4 regions of the Paenibacillus rhizoryzae genome follow, and region 3 is predicted to be linked to each of the others. Evidence: riboswitches for the same ligand, from Rfam matches in the RefSeq annotation. Region 3 holds a riboswitch; each other region holds the start of a gene.
The links. A riboswitch is a leader RNA that binds a small molecule or an ion and turns the genes downstream of it on or off. The one in region 3 is predicted to bind cyclic di-AMP.
Positions count from the first base shown of each region.

Region 1 (5,055 bases), on a different contig from region 3:
CAAATGAGCTTTCGTTACATACATCCCGATTACAGGGAGCGGTCCGCAGCGCGTGTGAAGGCGATTATGGAAACGGATGAGCCCAACGAGTTCTTGGAATGCCAGCTGATTGCGGAGGGCGGCGAGATTATCGACGTCGAGGTGTCCAGCACGCGTATTCGCAATTACTTGGATAAGGGCACTGTCGTGCAAAGCGTGTTCCGCGATATGCGTGAACGGAAGAAGGAAGAGGAAGCGCTGATTCAGTCGGAGAAGCTGTCGGTGGCCGGTCAAATGGCCGCGGGTATCGCACACGAAATTCGCAATCCGCTAACGTCGCTGATCGGCTTCTCGAAGTTTCTGAAGACGAAGATCGACCAGTATCATGAATACTTCGATATTATGCTGGTTGAACTGGACCGGATCAACTCCATCGTGCAGGAATTCATGGCGCTTGCCAAGCCGCAGGCGAACCAGTTCCGAAAGCACGACTTGGTCAAAATCATTCAAAGCGTGCTGACGCTGCTTGAAACACAGGCGATTCTGCGCGATGTACAGATCGTCTCGCGTGCGGACGCCACTTCAGCGGAGCTGCTCTGCGACGAGAATCAGCTGAAGCAGGTGTTCGTCAATGTGCTCAAGAATGCGATCGAGGCCATGCCAAGCGGCGGTGTGATTACGATCGATATGAAGCTGCATCAGCAATGCGAGCTGATCGTCGAAATCATCGACCAGGGGATCGGCATTCCGCAGGATCAGCTGCCTAAACTAGGCGGGCCGTTCTTTACTACGAAAGACAGCGGAACGGGTCTGGGACTCATGATCTGTTATCGGATCATCGAAGGCCATCATGGACGGATGGACATTACAAGCATTCCTCAGAAGGGGACTACGGTGAGCATCTTTCTTCCGCGAAATGTCTAGAAAGTGGTAATTTTGAAAGCTGTTCCTGTATTTACCGGTAGGATTCGCCTTGCCGGATATGGTATTCTATTACGCGAGCCGAAACGTAACGTACGGGGGATCTTTTAGGGAGTGGCATCACTGCCCTCCGGCCTGACATTCCGCTGGATTGGAATGCAGTGCTGAACGCGCATCTGGCGCTGGGGTGAATCGCTTATTTCACGAAGCGTAGGGTTGAACTCCTCAATCCGAATCCGACAACTAACCTCGCAGGCCGCATGCGATAAGGAAGATTATGACACGCTGTTAAGCTGTGTGTCCTTCATCGCGATGACGGAATAAATCCGCACATGCAGTTCCGTGGATGATAGCCGTAAATCAAAAGGAGGCAATACAACTTGATGAAACAAGTATGGAAGAAAAGCGTTGTAATCGCAGCGCTCAGCTTTGCTGTTCTCACACACTCAGCAAGCGCAGCATCGACGTACAGTGCGAAAGACGGCGACACGTTCTGGGAGCTTTCCAAGCAATTCGGTATTTCCTTGCAGCAAATGCTGAAAGCTAATCCGATGATTGATCCCAACAACATCTATGCAGGGCTTAGCATCGTTATTCCGACTTCGCAAGTTGTGAAGACGACTTCTGCGAAGGCAGCACCGATTGAGAAGGCAGCGAAAGCGAAAGCTGCACCTAAGGCGAAAGCAGCTCCGAAAGCTAAGGCTGCGCCGAAAGCGAAAGCCGCTCCGAAAGCTGTGAAAGCAGCGTCTAAAGCAGCGGTAGGCAAATCGATGAAAATGACTTCTCTGGATAGAGAAGATGAAATCATCACGATCGGCAACAGCAATTATAACTATTCGGAAGTTGTACAAGCGAAAGCAAGCGCGTATACAGCAGCTGCATCGGAGAACGGCTCATGGGGCGCGGTAGACTACTTCGGTAACCCGCTTAAGCTTGGAACAATTGCAGTTGACCCGAACGTTATCCCGCTTGGCAGCAAGGTCTATGTTACAGGCTATGACCATGGCGGACTTCCGGCCGGCGGCATGATGGCTATTGCGGCAGATGCTGGCAGTGCCATCAAAGGCGATCGTATTGATATTTTCGTACCGCAATCGCAACAGCAAGCCAGCACATTTGGCTTTCAATACGTGAAAGTATTCATTCTTGAATAGCATATAGTGAAACAAAACGGCAGCCCGGTGGGGCTGCCGTTTTGTTATTATCTAGACCGGGCACCGCGAGCTTCAGGTTTATTCAGCAGCTCAGGCAGCGTTACGATCTGGTACCCTTTGCTGTGCAGCAGCCGGATGAGCCTTGGGAGTGCAGCGATTGTGCCCGATAAATCCTGGCCTTCCCCGCCGCCGGCATGCTGCAATATAATCGATCCGGGCTGCAGGGTTCGTTTGATATTGATAAGGATGCTGTTGCTGTCGAGACTTTTCCAGTCGACGGAATCCACATCCCAATTGACGACAATGTAGCCTCTGCGGCGCAGCCAGTCGACCTGCTGCGGAGTAATCTCGCCGTAGGGCGGCCGTATGAATTTGGGACTGTATCCGGCAAGGGGACGCAGGATCCCATCGGTTTGCCAAATTTGCTGCTCGAAGGCATAACGGGAAATGCGCGAGAACACCGCATGATCATACGAATGATTGCCTATAATATGGCCTTCTTTACGCATGCGCCGTACAAGAGCCGGGTGTTTCGCCGCGCGGTTGCCGACGACAAAGAAGGTGGCTCTTACTTTATAACGGGCAAGAATTTCCAGTACCTGTGGCGTGTAACGCGGATCAGGCACGTCATCGAAAGTCAGTGCTACACGGCGTGATCCTCGCGGTCCCCAGACAACGAAAGAACCGGGAAATTGCTGCTGAAGCTTTACCCATGACATGGCGCTGCTGCGCTTCTTCCTGCGTCTCTGCTCGCTGTTGAAAGAAGGCTCTGCGTGTTTGGTACCGGCAGTGATCCCGTGTCCTTCATGTTCAGCTGCAGGCAAGGGGTCACTGACGCCGCTGACGCGAGATAAATCGGCAGAAGAGGAGTTGGCATCGTCAGCGAGCGACGAGGAGCCTACTAATGCGGTCCAGGCAAGCAGCAGCACTAACACCCGCTTTGTTACAGGCATCCCGAACATGTTCTTCGTCCCTCCGCTCCAAGCGAAAATGTACTTCTATTACCGTACAGTAACCTGTCGCTCTCATTTTGCCCTGCCATCCTTTGATCATGCATGAAAGATCCCTCTTTACATGGTTAGTCCCGAACACGTAACATGTAAGGGAATAAGTTGAAAAGGGGATAGAACATGCCAGCCATTGATATGCCGTTACATGAATTGAAAACGTATTCAGGAATCAATCCAAAACCTGCTGACTTCGATGCATACTGGGATCGCGCTTTAGCGGAGATGCACGAGACCGATGCTTCCGTAGAACTTATTCCAAGTGCTTTCCAAACGCCGCAGGCGGAATGCTTCGATCTTTACTTTACCGGCGTCAAAGGCGCTCGTGTTCATGCGCAGTACGCGCGTCCTCGGAACGCGGCAGCGCCACACCCTGCAGTGGTTCAATTTCACGGCTATACCGGCCATTCCGGCGATTGGACCGAACGTCTTGCTTATGTATCGCTTGGCTATTCCGTGTTCGCGATGGATTGCCGCGGTCAAGGCGGTAAGTCTGAAGATACCGGCAGCGTAAAAGGCAACACCCATCATGGCCACATCATCCGCGGGCTTGACGATGAGCCGGATCAGCTGCTATTCCGCCACATCTTCCTCGACACGGCTCAGCTTGCAGGCATCGCGCTGAATATGCCTGAGGTCGATCCAAGCCGAGTTTATGCCATGGGCGGCTCGCAAGGCGGCGCCTTGACGATCGCATGTGCGGCGCTGGAGCCGAGAGTAGCCAAGCTTGCGCCCGTATTCCCGTTCCTCAGCGACTATAGACGCGTATGGGAAATGGATCTGGCCAAGGACGCGTATCATGAGCTGCGTACTTACTTCCGTCATTTCGATCCGCAGCATGAGCGCGAGGATGAAATTTTCACGAAGCTGGGTTACATAGACATTCAGCATTTAGCAAACCGGATTCAAGGCGAGGTGCTGATGGGCGTGGGTCTAATGGACACGATCTGCCCGCCATCCACGCAATTTGCGGCCTATAACAAGATTACATCGAAGAAGCGTCTTGAAATTTTCCCGGACTTTGGCCATGAAGGGCTGCCGGGCTTGAATGATAAAATTATGCAGTTTTTCTTAGCGGAATAGGGGAGGTCGACGTTTATGTTGTTAGAGGTGAAAGATAAGCTTGTTATGATTGGAGATTCCATCACGGATTGCGGCCGGGCGCGGCCTGTTGGAGAAGGGCTGTTCGATGCCATTGGCAAAGGATATGTCGGCCTTGTCGATGCCTTGCTGACAGCCGCTTATCCGGAGCGCGGTATTCGCGTTGTGAACGTCGGAACAAGCGGCAATACCGTGCTTGATTTGAAGGCGCGCTGGCAGGCGGATGTGCTGGATCAGAAGCCGGATTGGCTCTCGATCATGATCGGCACCAACGATGTATGGCGTCAATTTGATACGCCTCTTATTACAGAATCGCATGTGTACCCGGAAGAGTATGCGGCAACACTGGAGGAACTCGTCGTTCAGACAAGGCCGAAGCTGAAAGGGCTTGTACTGATGACGCCTTTCTACCTTGAACCGAATCCAAACGATGCGATGAGAGCTCAGATGGATCGTTACGGCGCAATCGTACGCGAAATTGCCGCTAAACACGATGCATTATTCGTGGATACGCAAGCTGCCTTCAACCGGGTGATGGAGCACATCTACCCGGCTACAATCGCATGGGATCGCGTTCATCCGAGTCAAGCAGGCCATGCCGTGCTTGCAAGAGCTTTCCTGCAAGCAGTAGGTTTCGATTACTCGCAAGGGCTATAATCCCGTTATTACAACAAGAAGACCTCCCGATCTACCAGCAGAACGCTGGAGCGGGAGGTCTTCTTTTATGTTCGTATAGCTATGTATCGCATTAGATTTTGAAAATCGACATCGTACGCTGCAGCTGCATAACCGTCTGCTGCATCTTCTCGGTTTCCGTAACGACTGCTTGCACGGAGCCGATTTGGTCATTCATCGAAGCCGAGACTTGCTCTGTTCCGGCTGCGGATTGCTGC
Region 1 covers NZ_JCAALT010000002.1:280,252-285,306, reverse strand. The annotation lists gene AC6ESO_RS06625 (ATP-binding protein) at 1-903, shown strand, start outside; cyclic di-AMP (ydaO/yuaA leader) riboswitch at 970-1,174, shown strand; gene AC6ESO_RS06620 (3D domain-containing protein) at 1,284-2,054, shown strand; gene AC6ESO_RS06615 (polysaccharide deacetylase family protein) at 2,102-3,016, opposite strand; gene AC6ESO_RS06610 (alpha/beta fold hydrolase) at 3,185-4,144, shown strand; gene AC6ESO_RS06605 (SGNH/GDSL hydrolase family protein) at 4,160-4,819, shown strand; gene AC6ESO_RS06600 (methyl-accepting chemotaxis protein) at 4,911-5,055, opposite strand, start outside.
Region 1: another riboswitch for cyclic di-AMP. It lies ahead of AC6ESO_RS06620 (3D domain-containing protein); the one in region 3 lies ahead of AC6ESO_RS17300 (histidine kinase).

Region 2 (5,055 bases), on a different contig from region 3:
CGACAAATGCGCGCCGCGCTTGTCACCGGCAAGACTATGGATCTCGTCGACGATAACGGTCTCGACCGTATCGAGCATGCTGCGACCTTTGTCCGACGTGAGCAGCAAGTAGAGGGACTCCGGCGTCGTCACGAGCACGTCGGGAGGGCGCCGAGCCATGCGAGCCCGCTCGCTTGAAGGCGTATCGCCGGTCCGCACCGCTGAGCGGATACCCGGCCATGCCTCAGCCGCGTCACCGCTTTCGCCACTTTCAAACCGCTCAATGTCCTCCATAAACCCGACCAAATGGTGCTGAATGTCATTGTTGAGCGCTTTTAGCGGCGTGATATACAGCACGCGCACGCCTGGCGAGAGGGCTTTGCCCCGTGCGGCAGCAGCCAGCTTGCGCTGAGCAAGCCGATTCAAACAGGGCAGCAGCGCCGCCAGTGTTTTGCCTGAGCCGGTTGGCGCGGCAATCAGCGTATGACGGCCTTCCGCAATGGCGGCCCATGCTTCCAGCTGGACAGGCGTAGGCTCGCCGAACGTATGCCCAAACCAACCGGCCAGCGTCTTATGAAATCCCGCGAGTGCGGGAGAAAAGAGTGACATAGCGAAACCTCCTTTTCTATGAGAACTCAGAACGTATAATTCCATCTCCAGAGGACTTCGACAGCCGTAATATTCGCTGTAACGCAGTCCGTAGTTCTTATCTTATTTCATTAAAGTAACTCGATTTGAAATTTCAACGCACCTCAGAGCCCTTGATCAATATAACTCGAGCCGAAATTCTAACGAACCCCACAGGTCTTATTTCAGCAAATTAGCTCCATTTGAAATTCTAACGAATCCTACGGGCCTTATTTGGCCAGAAATATCCCTTTTCCATCCGAATTCACCTAAATAAGGCCACTAGGATTCGTTAGAATCGAAAAGTGGCGATTTTCCTTAAAATAAGGCCTCCATGGTTCGTTAGCGTGCAGTCACAGCAAAACGGACAGCGCCAGCCGCTTCCCACGTCCCGGAACGCCATCTCAGCGCACAGCCGCTCCACCGCAATGAAAACGCCCTACTCGGCACTAGTCGTCGCACCAACGCCTTCTGGGCACTAGCCGTCTCACCCTCGCACTACTCCTTCTCTATCATCCTACTATTCATCATGAGTCAATCGATTCCTCTTTAGACAGTCCTCGTCGGTTTCGGCTGCAAAAATCGGTCATTTGTTCAGCTTCGTTACATAAACTTAAAAAAAAGAACCCATACAGGAGGAATCCGGCATGGCAGGATGGCGGGACAGCTTAGAGAATCGGCGAGCAGAGTGGAAGAAGCTAGAGGTGGGGTTAACCGATACGTTGGCGGGACGGCGTGTGCTGCGGGTGACCGGTCCGAGAACGCCGCGTCTGACAACGCCGGTGACGAAGGCGGTTCGTCAAGAGGAGCTCAAGGCAGTGGCCGATACGTTCGATGCGGGGCTTGCTTGCTTCTGCCTCGGTGAGCTGCCGGCAGGTGAGCGTCAAAATTTCCTCGAAGCCTGGCATGAGCGGCTTGCCTCAGGCGCGATCGTCGTCATGGCCGACCGCCGGAGCGAAGGCTGCGCGACGCCAATCGAGCTGCATGATCTGTTTGCGCCGCTTGGCAGCAAGCTCGATGTTCAGGTTGGCCGAACGTTCTGGTGGGTGCGCTACTTAAGGCGGTAATCCCGAATATGCCCCATAGCGAAACAAAAGAAGCCGCAGATGCTTGTCCCGAAGGACGAACAGCTGCGGCTTCTTTTGTGCTCACACAGGCACCTAGGCAGGTGCAATCAAACTTACTCGTCGTCGCCGCCATCTGCTTCGTCAGAAGGCTCGTTCGCGTATTTCTCATACGTTTCCGGGCTCATCACGCGACGTGCTGTAACGTACCGTTTGGAATAGTAGGAATCACTTAGTGCGCTGATGGTCACACCTTTGCTGCTGGAGGAATGTGCAAACTTGCCTTCTCCAACATAGACGCCAACATGCGAGATTCCTTTGCCTGTCGTATTAAAAAATACGAGGTCGCCGGCAATCAAATCCGCTTTCGCGATTTTCTTGCCCAGCTGTGCTTGCGAACGGGATGCATGCGGGATATCCACGCCGAGTTTATTAAACACGTACATGGTGAATCCGGAGCAGTCAAACCCTTTCGTTGTCGTGCCGGTGTACACATAAGGTGTACCGATCAGATCTGAGATGACCCCATCCATTTTGGATTGCGCGAAAACGCTTCCTGTTTGAAAAAGTAGAAGCATCGCCAGTCCGATCAAAAGTGCAGAAATCTTTTTCAAAACGGGAAACTCCTTCCAGTGCCTACGAGGTTAGCTGTGGGGTTCGGTTGAAGGCTCCCTATGATCACCTCTGGCATTCCGCGGCTTGCTTTGCGGATGTCGGGATCAATTCACCCAAGATGGTTCCCCCGTTTCCCGTGATGGGAATTCGGCAAAATTTTCATTTCTAGGCATAATTATTCGATCATTTTCTTCCTTCTCCTTCCTAGTTCACAACTTGTTCACAAATTAAAATTATTAGAATGCAACCTTTTACCTCTCACTTTCGTATAGCGGGCGCTGGTTTGAGCCGTTTTGGGTCTCGCTCACCACCGCGCTCACGCGCAGCCCATCCCTGCAAAGCATGTCTCATCTTGAATAAAGACGCATGTCAAAAAAACCCGCTCTGTCGAGGGGTTTGTCTTTTATATGCCAGTTATTAGTTGAAAAAGAGACCGTCCCACTGCCATTAACATGACATGGTGGGCGGCCTCTGCGCACGGATTAGACTTGTTTCGACTGCCAGGCGTCGTACTGGGCGGCTACCGTCCACACCTTCATGATGGTTCGGATTAACTGGTAGCCTTGATGCAGGATAAGTGCCAGCAAACCTGCCCAAAGCAGCGAGACGGAGGCAATGGTCATGCTAAGTACGGCTCCGATAGCCCACATGAGAAGGGAAATGCCGGCGAAAGGCAGGAAGTTCGCGATACATGTCCATAAGGACCGGAGGGTGCCGGTTCCGGCGACCGCTCCGAACTGCATGGAGAGGAAGAGCAGGTGGATCAGAACCGCCCATGCGAGCCAGGCACCCGCCCACGGACCTGCATGCTGCGCAAACTCCAGCAGTGAATTGCTTGCCAGTAGTTTTGTTAAAGCCCGAGGCAGCAGCCAGATGGCCGGGAGGAGCGTGAGCGTCGTCTCCACCAAGTAGAGCAGCGCTACCGGTTTCCAAGCCGCTCGAATGCCTTTTAGAAATTTTGTTCCGTTCGCGTCCGTCACATGATGGAGAGAGTGGAACAGCCCTGCATTCAGGAAAGGGGTGATCACAATGCGCCCAGCCAGCAGCCCGCAGAAGAGCCAGATGTATGGGCGGATCAGATCGGTCTTGATGAGCTGGAACTGCGCTTCCGTCATGAAGAGCTGAACGGCCGTTCCGCTGCTGCCGATGCTGTCCGGGAATCTTTTTAGAAGCGGCACGGTAATGCCTTCGATGGTTCGATAGAGGAAGAAGCCCCATATCAGCTCATATAGAAACAACATAATGATAATGTAGAAGTGCTTAACGGTCAGTCGCCAGCCTTGCTTCATGTGCGTTCTCATTTATCATCACCTCCCAGAAAATTTGTACGAGGCTCGTCACCATGCAATGGATGCAAATATACTTTCAATTAGCTTGGAGACGCCGACACTCCAGCGCGTGCGTGATTTCTCAGCTAGCTCGGCTTTCATAAAGTTGTTGATATGTTTGTTGTCGAGCACGTTGTCGTTGTGCGGATCGACGGCGGCCCATAGCAGCTTGGAGGAATGGACGATTTTATATTGAATGTGGGATTCTCGGCCATCCCACACTTTAGGCATCAGCGTTCCGTCGGCAAAATGGAACACCACCGACACCGGTCCGGAGCTGCCGCCTGTCTTCTTAATGAGCACAACCGATTCATACTGTGTCTCATTGCCTTGTTTCACCGGACGTACATGAATGGAAGCGACCGAGTAGTCGGACATTTCATCGCCGTACACGAAATGACTGAAGTAGTCGTTCCACTTCGTCTTCGTTACGGATTCTACGACGCGCTGGAAGTCGGCGGTGGAAGGATGCTTGAATTTATATTTTTGGAAATAAGTCCGCATGATCTTACGCATTGTTTGCGCGCCGACTTGTTTCTCAATGCCGAAGAGCACAAGCTTCGCGCGCATGTACACATTTTCCGCGTAGTGATTGTTGCTGTGATACGACCAGGACAGCTGCTTCAGCGGGGCCGGGTTCGTCATGTAGCTTGCTTCCACCGGCAAATTCGGCTCCACGCCATATTCGCTTTCCATCACTTTGTCCTCGGCATAGGAGGTGAAGCCTTCGTCGAGCCATGCCTCTTCGAATTCATTGGAGGCGACCATGCCGTACCAATATTGATGGCCGATCTCGTGGACGACCGTTCGCTCCAGATCGTAGCCCGGGTTATCATTGTCTGCGGCGAATGCGGTAATCAGTGTCGGATATTCCATTCCGCCCGCACCGTTGCCGCCTTTAGGCGGAACTACGACAGAGAGCGTGGTATATGGGTAAGCGCCGTACCACTGGGCATATTTGGCGAGCGCGGATTTGGCTGCATGCATATAACGGTCCTTGAATTTCGCGTGCAGGGGATCCAAGTAGAGCTTGATCCGAACGCCCGGAACGCCGTCCGTGGAGAATGGTTCCTCCGCATAGACGAAATCCGGGGAGGCCGACCAGCCGAAATCATGCACATCATCGGCGTAGTATTGGTAGGTTTTGCGCCCATTCGCTACGACGGAAGGTTTGGTTTGGAAGCCCGTTGCCGCTACTTTATAGCTGTCAGGGACGTTAATCTTCACGCTGTAGATACCAAAGTCGCTGTAGAACTCCGAGTTTCCATGATACTGATGAATGTTCCAGCCCTCGGCTGCTCGGCCGCGTGTGCCTGCTGTTTCGTAAACGCACAGCTTCGGAAACCATTGGCCGGCCATGATGAAGTTGCCGGAATAGCCCATCCGCGCGAACACCTCAGGGAGCTTGACCTCAAATTTCATGCGAAGCGTAACGCTCTTGC
Region 2 covers NZ_JCAALT010000009.1:33,884-38,938, reverse strand. The annotation lists gene AC6ESO_RS24145 (DEAD/DEAH box helicase) at 1-588, opposite strand, end outside; gene AC6ESO_RS24140 (hypothetical protein) at 1,254-1,673, shown strand; gene AC6ESO_RS24135 (NlpC/P60 family protein) at 1,787-2,284, opposite strand; cyclic di-AMP (ydaO/yuaA leader) riboswitch at 2,289-2,448, opposite strand; gene AC6ESO_RS24130 (hypothetical protein) at 2,768-3,586, opposite strand; gene AC6ESO_RS24125 (M1 family aminopeptidase) at 3,623-5,055, opposite strand, start outside.
Region 2: another riboswitch for cyclic di-AMP. It lies ahead of AC6ESO_RS24135 (NlpC/P60 family protein); the one in region 3 lies ahead of AC6ESO_RS17300 (histidine kinase).

Region 3 (5,055 bases):
GCTTCCTGCGTTATTGTTGCTGCTCTTCGCGCCGCAACCAGAGAGAATTACTGCTGTCACTAGTGTAAGAATAGCTATAATATACCACTTTTTCATTCTGCTTCCCCCTATTTAGTAGCTTTAATTAACTAAGATTCTATCAAGAAAAGTGGCTTGTTTCAATTTAAATTTTTAAATTGTCAGGTAATCTCACATATTACCAAAATAAATGGATATCCACGGTCGTGAATAAATGTGAGCCGAAACCCCAGTATCTATTCTTCTCCAATTTCGATGTTTGGATTAAAATCCGCTACAACAAGCACATCCATGTGCCGACCTTCACGCAAAATGGTGTCGACCACGCATTTATGACGCAGCTTGCTCCAGAAGCCTTGACCGGATTGGCCAAGTACCATTTGCGTACTTTTCAGCACGTTCGCCTTCGCCAGCAAAGCAGCAGGTACATCGTTACGCGAGACGTTGCGCTCCACCTCGAATGTGCCGCCAAGACGCGCCGTCAGCTCCTGCAGCTCTTCAATCCGCTCCTCTTCGCCCGGCATCGCTTCCGTTTGCACGTAATGGACATGCCAATCCGCTTTGAGCCGATGCGCAATTCGGAAACCGCGGCGAATGAGTCTCTCCGCTTTCTTGTTCACCGTGACTGCTACGAAGATCGACTCATGGCGACGCCATGGGCCGCGGAGCGAGCCGTTGCGTTCCCACGATTCCAGACGCTCATCGACATCGTCGGCGATTTCCCGCAGGGCAAGCTCGCGCAGCGCAATCAGGTTCCCTGTCTTAAAGAAACCGCAGAGGGCGTCCTCTACGTCATCATTTTTATAAATATGGCCTTCCCGCATCCGCTGCTGCAGCGTGTCAGGTGCCACATCAATCAGTTCAACCTCATCGGCAAGTCGCAGCATCATGTCCGGTACGGTTTCTTTCACAGCCGTCCCTGTAATCTGCTCCACCGCATCCTTCAAGCTTTCCAGATGGTGTACATTCATCGTAGCGATGACGGAAATGCCGGCATCCAAAATCTCCTGTACATCCTCGTACCGCCGTTTGTTACGGCAGCTCGGCGCGTTGGTATAAGCCAGCTCGTCAATCAGCACAACCTCCGGGTTGCGTGCGATAATGGCATCCACATCCATCTCCGAGTAAACCTTGCCGTCACATTCAATGGACTTACGAGGCACAACCTCAAGCCGTCCGGCCTGATCCTGCGTTTCCGCACGGTCATGCGTCTCCATGAGTCCAACTACAACGTCGATATCTTTGCGCAGCAAATCATTGCCCTCGCGAAGCATCATATAGGACTTACCCACTCCCGGCGCTGCGCCGACATAGACCTTGAATTTCCCGCGGCGAATCCGCTCGATCTTCTTCTCTACCTCTTGCGCGCTGAGCCTCCGGTATGGTTCGGCTGTCAGCTTCGGCGTCGCCCGTTTCGTTGGGAGCACTCGCTCGCCCTCATGATCGGCTCTGTCCGCCATGAAGAAAACGTCGATGTTGCGCATTTGTTTCAGCACGCTGCCCGCGATAGAGCCTTGTGCGATCTCCTGTGCACGCGTCTGCTTGGAATGCCCCATGACGATGCGGGTTGCATTGATCAGCATCGCGTATTTAATGAGCGCGCGCGGAATTTGTCTTCGATTGCTCACCGTAATTTCTCGGAAGCCCGCGTACACCTTCTCGGTCAGCTTCAGAATGGAGCGCTTGAAGTCATCCCGTTCCTTCGTAGGCTCCTGGCTCGAATCCACGAAGACGACAACCTCCAGGTCGCCGCTAAGACGCTTCGCGATTTGCTGGCCGCGCCGTATATAGATGGAACCATTCCAGTGATACTGCGCCGCTACCAGGATGCGTTCCGTCGCGCCGGACGGACCGATGAAGCCCTGCTCCTCGCGGTATTTCTCCAGCGACTCATTCACGCCCTCGGCCATCAGCCGCAGGGCAATCTCTCTGAGCTTGCCAAGGTTCCCGCGCTTGAGCAGCCCGGGATCTTTAATATTGTTTAAACGCCCTTCATTTAGGCGTGACAGAATCGTTTCCGGCGATGCATCGATAAGCCTTACCTCATCCGCCAATTCCAGCAGATCCGCGGATACTGTACATTCCGCCGAGATGCCTGTCAGCTTCTGCGCAAGCTCGGTTACCCCTTCGAGTTCGTATACATTCACGGTTGTGATGATACTGATACCGTGACTCAGAAGAAATTGGATGTCCTCCAGACGCGTCGGGAATTTCGCTTCCGGCCGGTTCTCGTGCGCCAGCCCGTCAACGAGCAGCACCTCCGGATTCCGTTCCAGAATCGCATCCAAATTAAGATCTTTCTTCTCCACGTCCCCCTTGTACCAATGAATGCTCGGGATCCGCTCCAAATCAGCAAGCTGCTCCACCGTTTCAGGCCGGCGCATCGTCGATACTGCGCAGATGACAACCTCAATGCCTTGCTGCTTAAGCGCTTGGCCTTCACGCAGCATATGATAGGTTTTGCCTGAGCCGCTCACGGCACCAACATAAATTTTAAGACGGCCGCGATGAATTTTGGAGATGGATAAGAGCATTTCTTCAGGGGTTTTGCGGCGGTAACCAGCCATGACAACTTCGCCTTCCTTTCTACACCTTTAAACTTACATAATCTTCGCAAACTTATTCTTCTTTGTGTCCACCTTTATTCTAATAAACAGCACAAAAAAGAAGCCTGCAGGAATTGCCTCTTTAACACAGAGGAACGCCTCTCGCGGCTTCTAGGCACAAGTTATCATCAAAGTGTCTATATGCACGAACAATCGTTGCCTCTCGTATACGCTTTCGAGGTTAGCTGACGGATTCGGGCGTGAGAGTCGCCCTACTTAAAGCATGGACCGAGCGGTCCGTTCTTCAAGATTCACCCCAGTTGAGTGGTTCCCCCGATTTCTAAACAGAAATTCAGCGCTATAGCAGAAGATTAAGCATGAATCGTATGTTACGCCTGCGCATGTCTTTTGTAAAGGAACGCCGCAAACGGTTTCGTTCTCATTTCCAGCCAACTGGCGCGAATATAACGCTTACAATGGAGTCGATCGCAAGCAGTCTCACTCTACCTCACTAATTTGCCGTTTCTCGCAAATAAGGCGAAATAGAACGGACTGCCGGCTTCTTCTCCTTAGTTATAACCGAAGCCCATCTCAATTAACCGCAATAATAGACCGATCAGGAAACCGCAAACGGCACCATTGACCCGAATCCATTGCAGGTCCTGCCCAACTTTATCTTCTATTAATTCCACCAGTTGATCATTGTCGAGGCGATCGAGGTTCTCCTTCACAAACGAGCCGATCTTCGTGTGATTCCGCTCAATGAGTCCGGCAACCTGCCCTTTCAGCCATTGCTCGGCATCCTGAACCAGTCCATGGTTGGCTTCCAGGCGATCAAGAAGCCCCTCCAGCATCGGCCATACCTTAGCTGCAAAATCCTCCGAGCGGAGGAATGTGATTCCCTTCTCGCGCAAAGATTCGAACATGCGCGTCATCTCGCCGTCCAGATCAAATGAAGCGAGAAGCTCATCGCGCAGCGCATTCAGCTGCCCTGTTTCGGCCAAACGGGTAATCAACATCTCGAGTCCTTGATGCAGATGCTTCATAATAACAGCGCGACGATCGGTGCCCTGAACCTTGAGCTCATGGATCTTCGTCAAAATAAAGGATTGCAGCATCGTGCCCAGCTTATCCTCATCCAAATAGCCGATGAACGCGTTGACCGCAAACTGCATCAGGCCGCCTAAATTCAGCCCTTTCACAAGCGTCATCGCCGCATTGCCCAGCTCGCGGCGCATCCCCTCCGTGCTCGCCCACTCTTCCGCGCGCTCCAGCAGCAAATCGAGCAGACGCTCATCTACGCCATTCTCTACCGCGTTACGCAGGAAGCCGCGAAGCGCCGCTTCCAGATCAATACGCTCCACCGCGGAGCGAATTTCCCCCGAGACAATAGGGACCAGCTTCTCCAGCTCTATCGTACGCAGCGCTCCCTCCAGGAGGTGAGGCAGACGCTCGCTGTGTACGGCTGAATGAGCCGCCTGCCGAAGGGCCGGCAGCAGCTGCTTTGCCAGCTCGATCTGACGCAGCTTCTCGATCATGCTATCCTTAGCAAGCAGCCGATCTTCTAGAACGCGTACGATGCCGTCCGACATCTTCTGGCGATTGCGAGGCAGCAGCGCCGTATGCGGAATCGGAATTCGCAGCGGATGGCGAAACAGCGCCGTCACGGCAAACCAGTCCGCGAGCCCCCCGATGACGCCGGCCTCGAAGCCGACATGCAGCAAGCTAAGCCCTGCCCCGCTGAACGGGATCGTGGCTGCGAAACCCGTTGCCATGATGCCCAGCGATATATTTGCTATATGTTTATTTTTTCTTGAATCGTTCGCCATGTTCTTCCTCCTACTAGTGCTTCTTTACACCATACCACTTCATACGAATCAGTTGCAAAAACAGTCGTGAAAACAACAAAAAAGAGACAAGACCCGGGGTCTGTCTCTTCTCCGCCAAAGCCGCTCTTGCGCTCGTCAGCTCTTCCAGCGCTCCAGCTTATGAATGCCGCGCGTAAAGAACCCTGTCGTAAACTTCGGAAAACCCATGTCGGCGAGTTTGCCCTTCACATGTGCCTTCATGCCGTCTGCCATAAGATCGGGCAAAGTGAATTTGCCATCAACGTAACAGTGGATGCAATACTTGAAGCTCTTCGCTCCGCTTCCTTCCGTGCCGTTCTTATCGCCTTTAGCTATAGGCATGCCGCAGCTTTGACAGTTCTTGTAGCTGACACTCACGTCGAACACTCCCCGAGGGTAATTTTGGATTTATTATATGCTTTTCTCGAAAGCTTGTACATGAACGAACGGAAATTAAACTTGAAAAATAAAGCAGCCTCCTCTACAATAAGAAAAGAAAACGAAAGTTAAAGCACTTTAACTTTGTTTGGGAATGAATTACTTCATCCTAGGTTTTGACCCTATATTTTTTTGAATAAAAGTATAACCGCTTTAACTTTTATCGACAGAGGAGAATGCATACGCATGAAGGTTAGTATTTTCGA
Region 3 covers NZ_JCAALT010000005.1:410,861-415,915, forward strand. The annotation lists gene AC6ESO_RS17295 (transporter substrate-binding domain-containing protein) at 1-96, opposite strand, end outside; gene AC6ESO_RS17300 (histidine kinase) at 255-2,585, opposite strand; cyclic di-AMP (ydaO/yuaA leader) riboswitch at 2,780-2,932, opposite strand; gene AC6ESO_RS17305 (DUF445 domain-containing protein) at 3,134-4,393, opposite strand; gene AC6ESO_RS17310 (zinc ribbon domain-containing protein) at 4,529-4,789, opposite strand; gene AC6ESO_RS17315 (LacI family DNA-binding transcriptional regulator) at 5,036-5,055, shown strand, end outside.

Region 4 (5,055 bases), on a different contig from region 3:
ACCCGGTCACAAGAAGCTCGGAAATCATACTGCGGCAAATCTTTCGAAGGGCGAAGGAGCTCTTCGGGAGTGAATACAAATTTCATACATTAATGAAGCCAATAAAGAGGCTGCTTACGGGTACAATGGACATTGAAGCCTATTTGGATCTGGATGAAGCACTTGTTCAAACGGCTTTCGCCCAATGGGTCCATGAGCCTGATGCTGTGTTATCGGACCTATGCCGCCGGTTTCTCAATCGCAAGCTTTACAAATATGTTACGATGGATCACCCTGATGAGAAGCTGTGGCAGGAAATACGTGACCACTTGCGAGAAATCGGCCTTCATCCGGACTATCACCTGGAAATTGACTTTCCCTACGACATGCCCTACGATGTTTATCGTCCCGGTTCAACAACCGCTGCAGGCAAAGAGGAAAAACCTCCGATTCTGCTGCTGAGCCATGATGAACAATTGTCGGAAATTTCAAGCCGTTCGGATATCATTCGATCCATAACGGGTATCCATCAAGGTAAGTACCACCTTTATTACCCGGAGGAACCGCTGCGCGAATCAGCCCACAGGCTGCCTGCGAAACTCCGCGAATTATTTGCTTTAATGTAGAAAGGGGTTCCGAAAGTCACCATGTTAATCGACACGCATACGCATTTAGACTCGCATAAATTCGACGAAGACCGGGCGGAAGTTATCGAAAGAGCGCAGGCTGCCGGCGTACATAAGCTCATCAATATCGGTTTCAACCGTGAAACCATTCCAACCACGATGGCTCTTGCCGAGCAGTATTCCTTTATTTATGCCGCCGTCGGCTGGCATCCGGTTGACAGCATTGATATGCGGCCTGAGGATCTGGATTGGATTGCGTCGCTCTGCGATCATCCGAAGGTCGTGGCGATCGGTGAGATTGGACTGGATTACCACTGGGATACCTCGCCTAAGGATGTTCAGCAGCGCGTATTTCGCGAGCAAATCCAACTAGCTAAGCAGAAAAAGATGCCGATTGTTATCCATAACCGGGATGCCCACGAGGATGTCGTTACCTTGCTCCGAGAAGAGGGGGCCAAGGACGTTGGCGGCGTCATGCACTGCTTCTCCGGCAGCTGGGAAACGGCGAAACAATGTCTCGATATGAACTTCTATATTTCATTCGGCGGACCGCTTACATTCACCAATGCAAGAGTGCCAAAGGAAGTGCTTTCACAAGTGCCTTTGGACCGGATTTTGATCGAAACGGATGCTCCGTATTTGGCACCGCATCCTCATCGCGGGAAACGAAATGAGTCTTCTTTCGTCCGTCTTGTAGCAAACACGATTTCGGAAATAACAGGTAAAAGTGTGGAGGAAGTCGGCAAAATAACCACGGAAAATGCAATGAAATGTTTTGGAATCTGATGAAAACGGCTTTGAAAGCAAGGATTTGGGACTATTCTCGTGATAAAACTGATTTTGATTGAAGAAATTGCTTGCTTTTCGCCTATTTTTCCTTGAAATTCGTTAAAATCGTCATTAATCAGTTCTTTACAATGTGGCGCGATAGACGTTATGATTCATTTCAGAGCAACAAAACTTGTATTCCTTTTCCAATAAAACGCTTAATCTCCGATGATCGGAGAGCGGGGGAACCAATTGTTGAAACTGTTTGTAGCAAGAAGAAACAGCTTGTTCGTTTCTTCCCCTTAAAAACGTGTTCGTCGACTAAAGGGCGACACTGTTTTGTACAAAGGCAGACAGTGATAGACATGAAATTCTTCTTGGGGTGAATTTTGCGACCGGCACTGCAATGTTAATCGTGCCATTAGCGAATAGGGCGACTCTCACGTCCGAATCCGACAGCTAACCTCGTAAGCGTCAATAAGAGAGATCAACCTCGTGAATGCAACTCCATGCTACCATTGTCTAATGGGAAGCCACGAAACAGATCCTCTGTCGTCGGGCTTCTTTTTGTTTGAAAGAAGCATAAACTGACGACAAAAGCTGTATTATGGAAGTGGTCCGGGGCGGAAATTGGAAAGAAAATCTCTATAGTCGCGTCTATGTAATCATGCGTAACAAAGGCGGCGGGGCTATGTAAGGAGGACCGAAGAAATGGGAGCACTCCAGCTTAAGGACACCCATGGGAAACGATCATCCAGCATGTCTTTCGCATTGCGATGGAAGCATGAGAACGTGCGTTTAATTGTACTAAGCGCCATGATCTCAATCGCTATGACTTTCATGTTTCTGGTGTTGTTGTACGGAACGGCTGACAAGCGCGTGTCCGTAGTAGTGAATGGACGAGAAACCATTGTCTCTACGAAGCAATGGGTCCTTCAACGCCTACTGGATGAACAAGCTATTGCAGTTGGCACTTATGATAAAGTGTCGATGCCGCTGGATGGCGGTATTAAAGACGGTGACCGAATCGTTATCAATCAAGCGGTGCCTCTTATTGTAAAAGCTGACGGCAAAGCAAGAACGTTGTACACGACAGAAAGAACCGTACAGGCGGCGATCGATCAGGCTCATATATCGATACGCAGTCAAGATAAGGTAGTACCTTCGTTATCCTCGGCACTTAAACCGAATATGATCATCTCGATCACTCGGATTGACACGAAGATCTCGGAGAGTACCCACCCCGTTCCTTTCTCCATTGTGAAGAAGGATAATCCCAAGCTTGCGCTAGGGAAAGAACAGCTTGTCCAAACGGGTAAACAAGGCACTGTCGTTAAGCGTTATGAAAAGACTTTCGAAGATGGCGTTCTAGTCTCACAGACACTAGTCGAGAAGTTGACCAAGTCACCATCTGTCGATCAGATCGTGTCAGTCGGGACTAAGAAGCCTGAGCCGAAGGTAACGATGCTAAGGGCGAATTCGCCGAGTGTATCTACCATGACGAAGCGGGGCGTTACATTCAGTGCGAAGAAAGTATTGAAGAACGTAACCCTTACGGCATATTCAGCCGGCTTGGCTTCAACAGGTAAAGGAAAGAACCATCCACAGTACGGCATAACCGCATCGGGGTCACGCGTTCAGGAAGGCCGTACCATTGCGGTCGATCCGAAAGTGATTCCGATCGGCTGGTGGGTGTATATCGAAGGAATCGGTTTCCGCCGTGCAGAGGATACGGGCAGCGCAGTCAAAGGCAACAAGATTGATGTTTATTTTGACAGCGAGTCGTATGCCGATAAGTTTGGTCGGAAGCGGGGGTATACCGTATATGTGCTTGGGCCGAAGAAGCCGGAAGCCGTATAGGAAGTATTTCCGCGGTATGAACATGCGTATCGTATTTCGAACGTAAATATGCCATCATAAGAAGAGGCGATGCCTCTTCTTTTTGCATGTTGTACGGAAGGGAAGGAATGGAGTCCCATGATTAAAGAAATCATTGTAGTAGAAGGAAAAGATGATACAGTTGCCATCAAGCGGGCCGTAGAGGCAGAAACCATCGAGACCGGGGGTTCGGCTATTGGCGAATCGGTTATCCGCCGCGTTATGTTAGCTCAGGAGCGAAGAGGCGTTATTATTTTTACCGACCCTGACCATGCAGGCGAGCGAATCCGCAAAATCGTAGCGCAGCGTGTACCAGGCTGCAAGCACGCCTTTCTCCCACAGGAAGAGGCGCTCTACAAAGGAGACATTGGTGTCGAGAACGCGTCACCGGAAGCCATTAAGCGAGCACTCGCTAATTTGCGGACAGAAGCGACGTCTGACACTGCAGGTCTTGCCGAGGTTACGATGGATGATTTAATGCAAGCAGGTCTGCTCGTACATCCGCAAGCTTCGGATAGACGGCTGAAGATGGGCAATCTGCTCGGAATCGGCTATGCGAATGGCAAGCAGTTCTATAAACGCTGTTCGATGTTTCGCATCACGCGCGAGGAATTTATGCGGGCTCTAACCACGATGGAGCAGGCGAGCGAAGGAGATCAATGATGACAGAGGGAATTAAGGCGGGTGTCGATGTTGCTTCACCGAAGCGGACGAAAGACATTATCGCCAGATACGGTTTCACATTTAAGAAAAGCCTCGGTCAGAACTTTCTGATCGATCAAAATATTTTACGCAACATCGTCAGTGCAGCTGAGCTGGATGAGACGAAAGGCGCGCTTGAGATCGGACCGGGTATCGGCGCATTAACACAGAAGCTGGCACACGCTGCAGGGCGCGTAGCCGCAGTTGAGATCGACAATCGGCTGATTCCGATTCTAACGGATGTATTGGCCGATACGCCGAATGTGCACGTCGTACACGGTGACGTGCTCAAGCTCGACCTCGCCGAACTGCTGAAGGAGCAGTTTGCCGGGCTCTCAGGCGTAAGCGTCGTAGCGAACCTGCCTTATTATGTGACGACACCGATCCTCATGAAGCTGCTGGAAGAGAAGCTGCCGCTTGAGCACATCGTCGTCATGATCCAGAAGGAAGTCGCGCAGCGGATGGCAGCTAAGCCCGGCGGCAAGGAGTACGGCAGCCTTAGCGTTGCTGTGCAGTACTATTGCGTGCCTGAGCTTGTATGCATTGTGCCGCACACGGTATTCATTCCGCAGCCGAATGTCGATTCCGCGGTGATTAAGCTGTCGCTTAGGGACAAGCCGGCTGTAGAAGTCGAGGACGAAGCGCATTTCTTCCAAACGGTGCAGGCCTGCTTCGCGCAGCGCCGCAAAACCATTGCGAACAATTTGACCGCTTATGTAGGCAAAGTGAACCGCGAGAAGCTCGGACCGCTGCTTGAAGGCATCGGCGTTGATCCGTCCCGGCGCGGCGAGACGCTGTCGCTGGAGGAGTTTGCCGCATTAAGCCGTGCCCTGCTGGCTGCGGACTTACACGCAGCTAACTAAAAAATAAAAGTGAGCGCACCTTCAGGGGCGTCTCCCCATAGGATAGACGAAGAGGTGATTTGCCCATGAAGCAAGGGGACCTGGTCGTCCGCAAATCCTATGGCGGGGACGTCCTTTTTCGTGTTGCGACAATTCTAGAACAGACAGCCATCCTGAAGGGCACCGACTATCGTCTGCTTGCAGACGCGCCAATTGTCGATTTGTCCGTTATGAGCGATCCGGAATCCTCCGGCGCGGCG
Region 4 covers NZ_JCAALT010000015.1:60,071-65,125, reverse strand. The annotation lists gene AC6ESO_RS28595 (HD domain-containing protein) at 1-605, shown strand, start outside; gene AC6ESO_RS28590 (TatD family hydrolase) at 627-1,391, shown strand; cyclic di-AMP (ydaO/yuaA leader) riboswitch at 1,579-1,862, shown strand; gene AC6ESO_RS28585 (resuscitation-promoting factor) at 2,085-3,233, shown strand; gene rnmV (ribonuclease M5) at 3,351-3,914, shown strand; gene rsmA (16S rRNA (adenine(1518)-N(6)/adenine(1519)-N(6))-dimethyltransferase RsmA) at 3,911-4,816, shown strand; gene yabG (sporulation peptidase YabG) at 4,882-5,055, shown strand, end outside.
Region 4: another riboswitch for cyclic di-AMP. It lies ahead of AC6ESO_RS28585 (resuscitation-promoting factor); the one in region 3 lies ahead of AC6ESO_RS17300 (histidine kinase).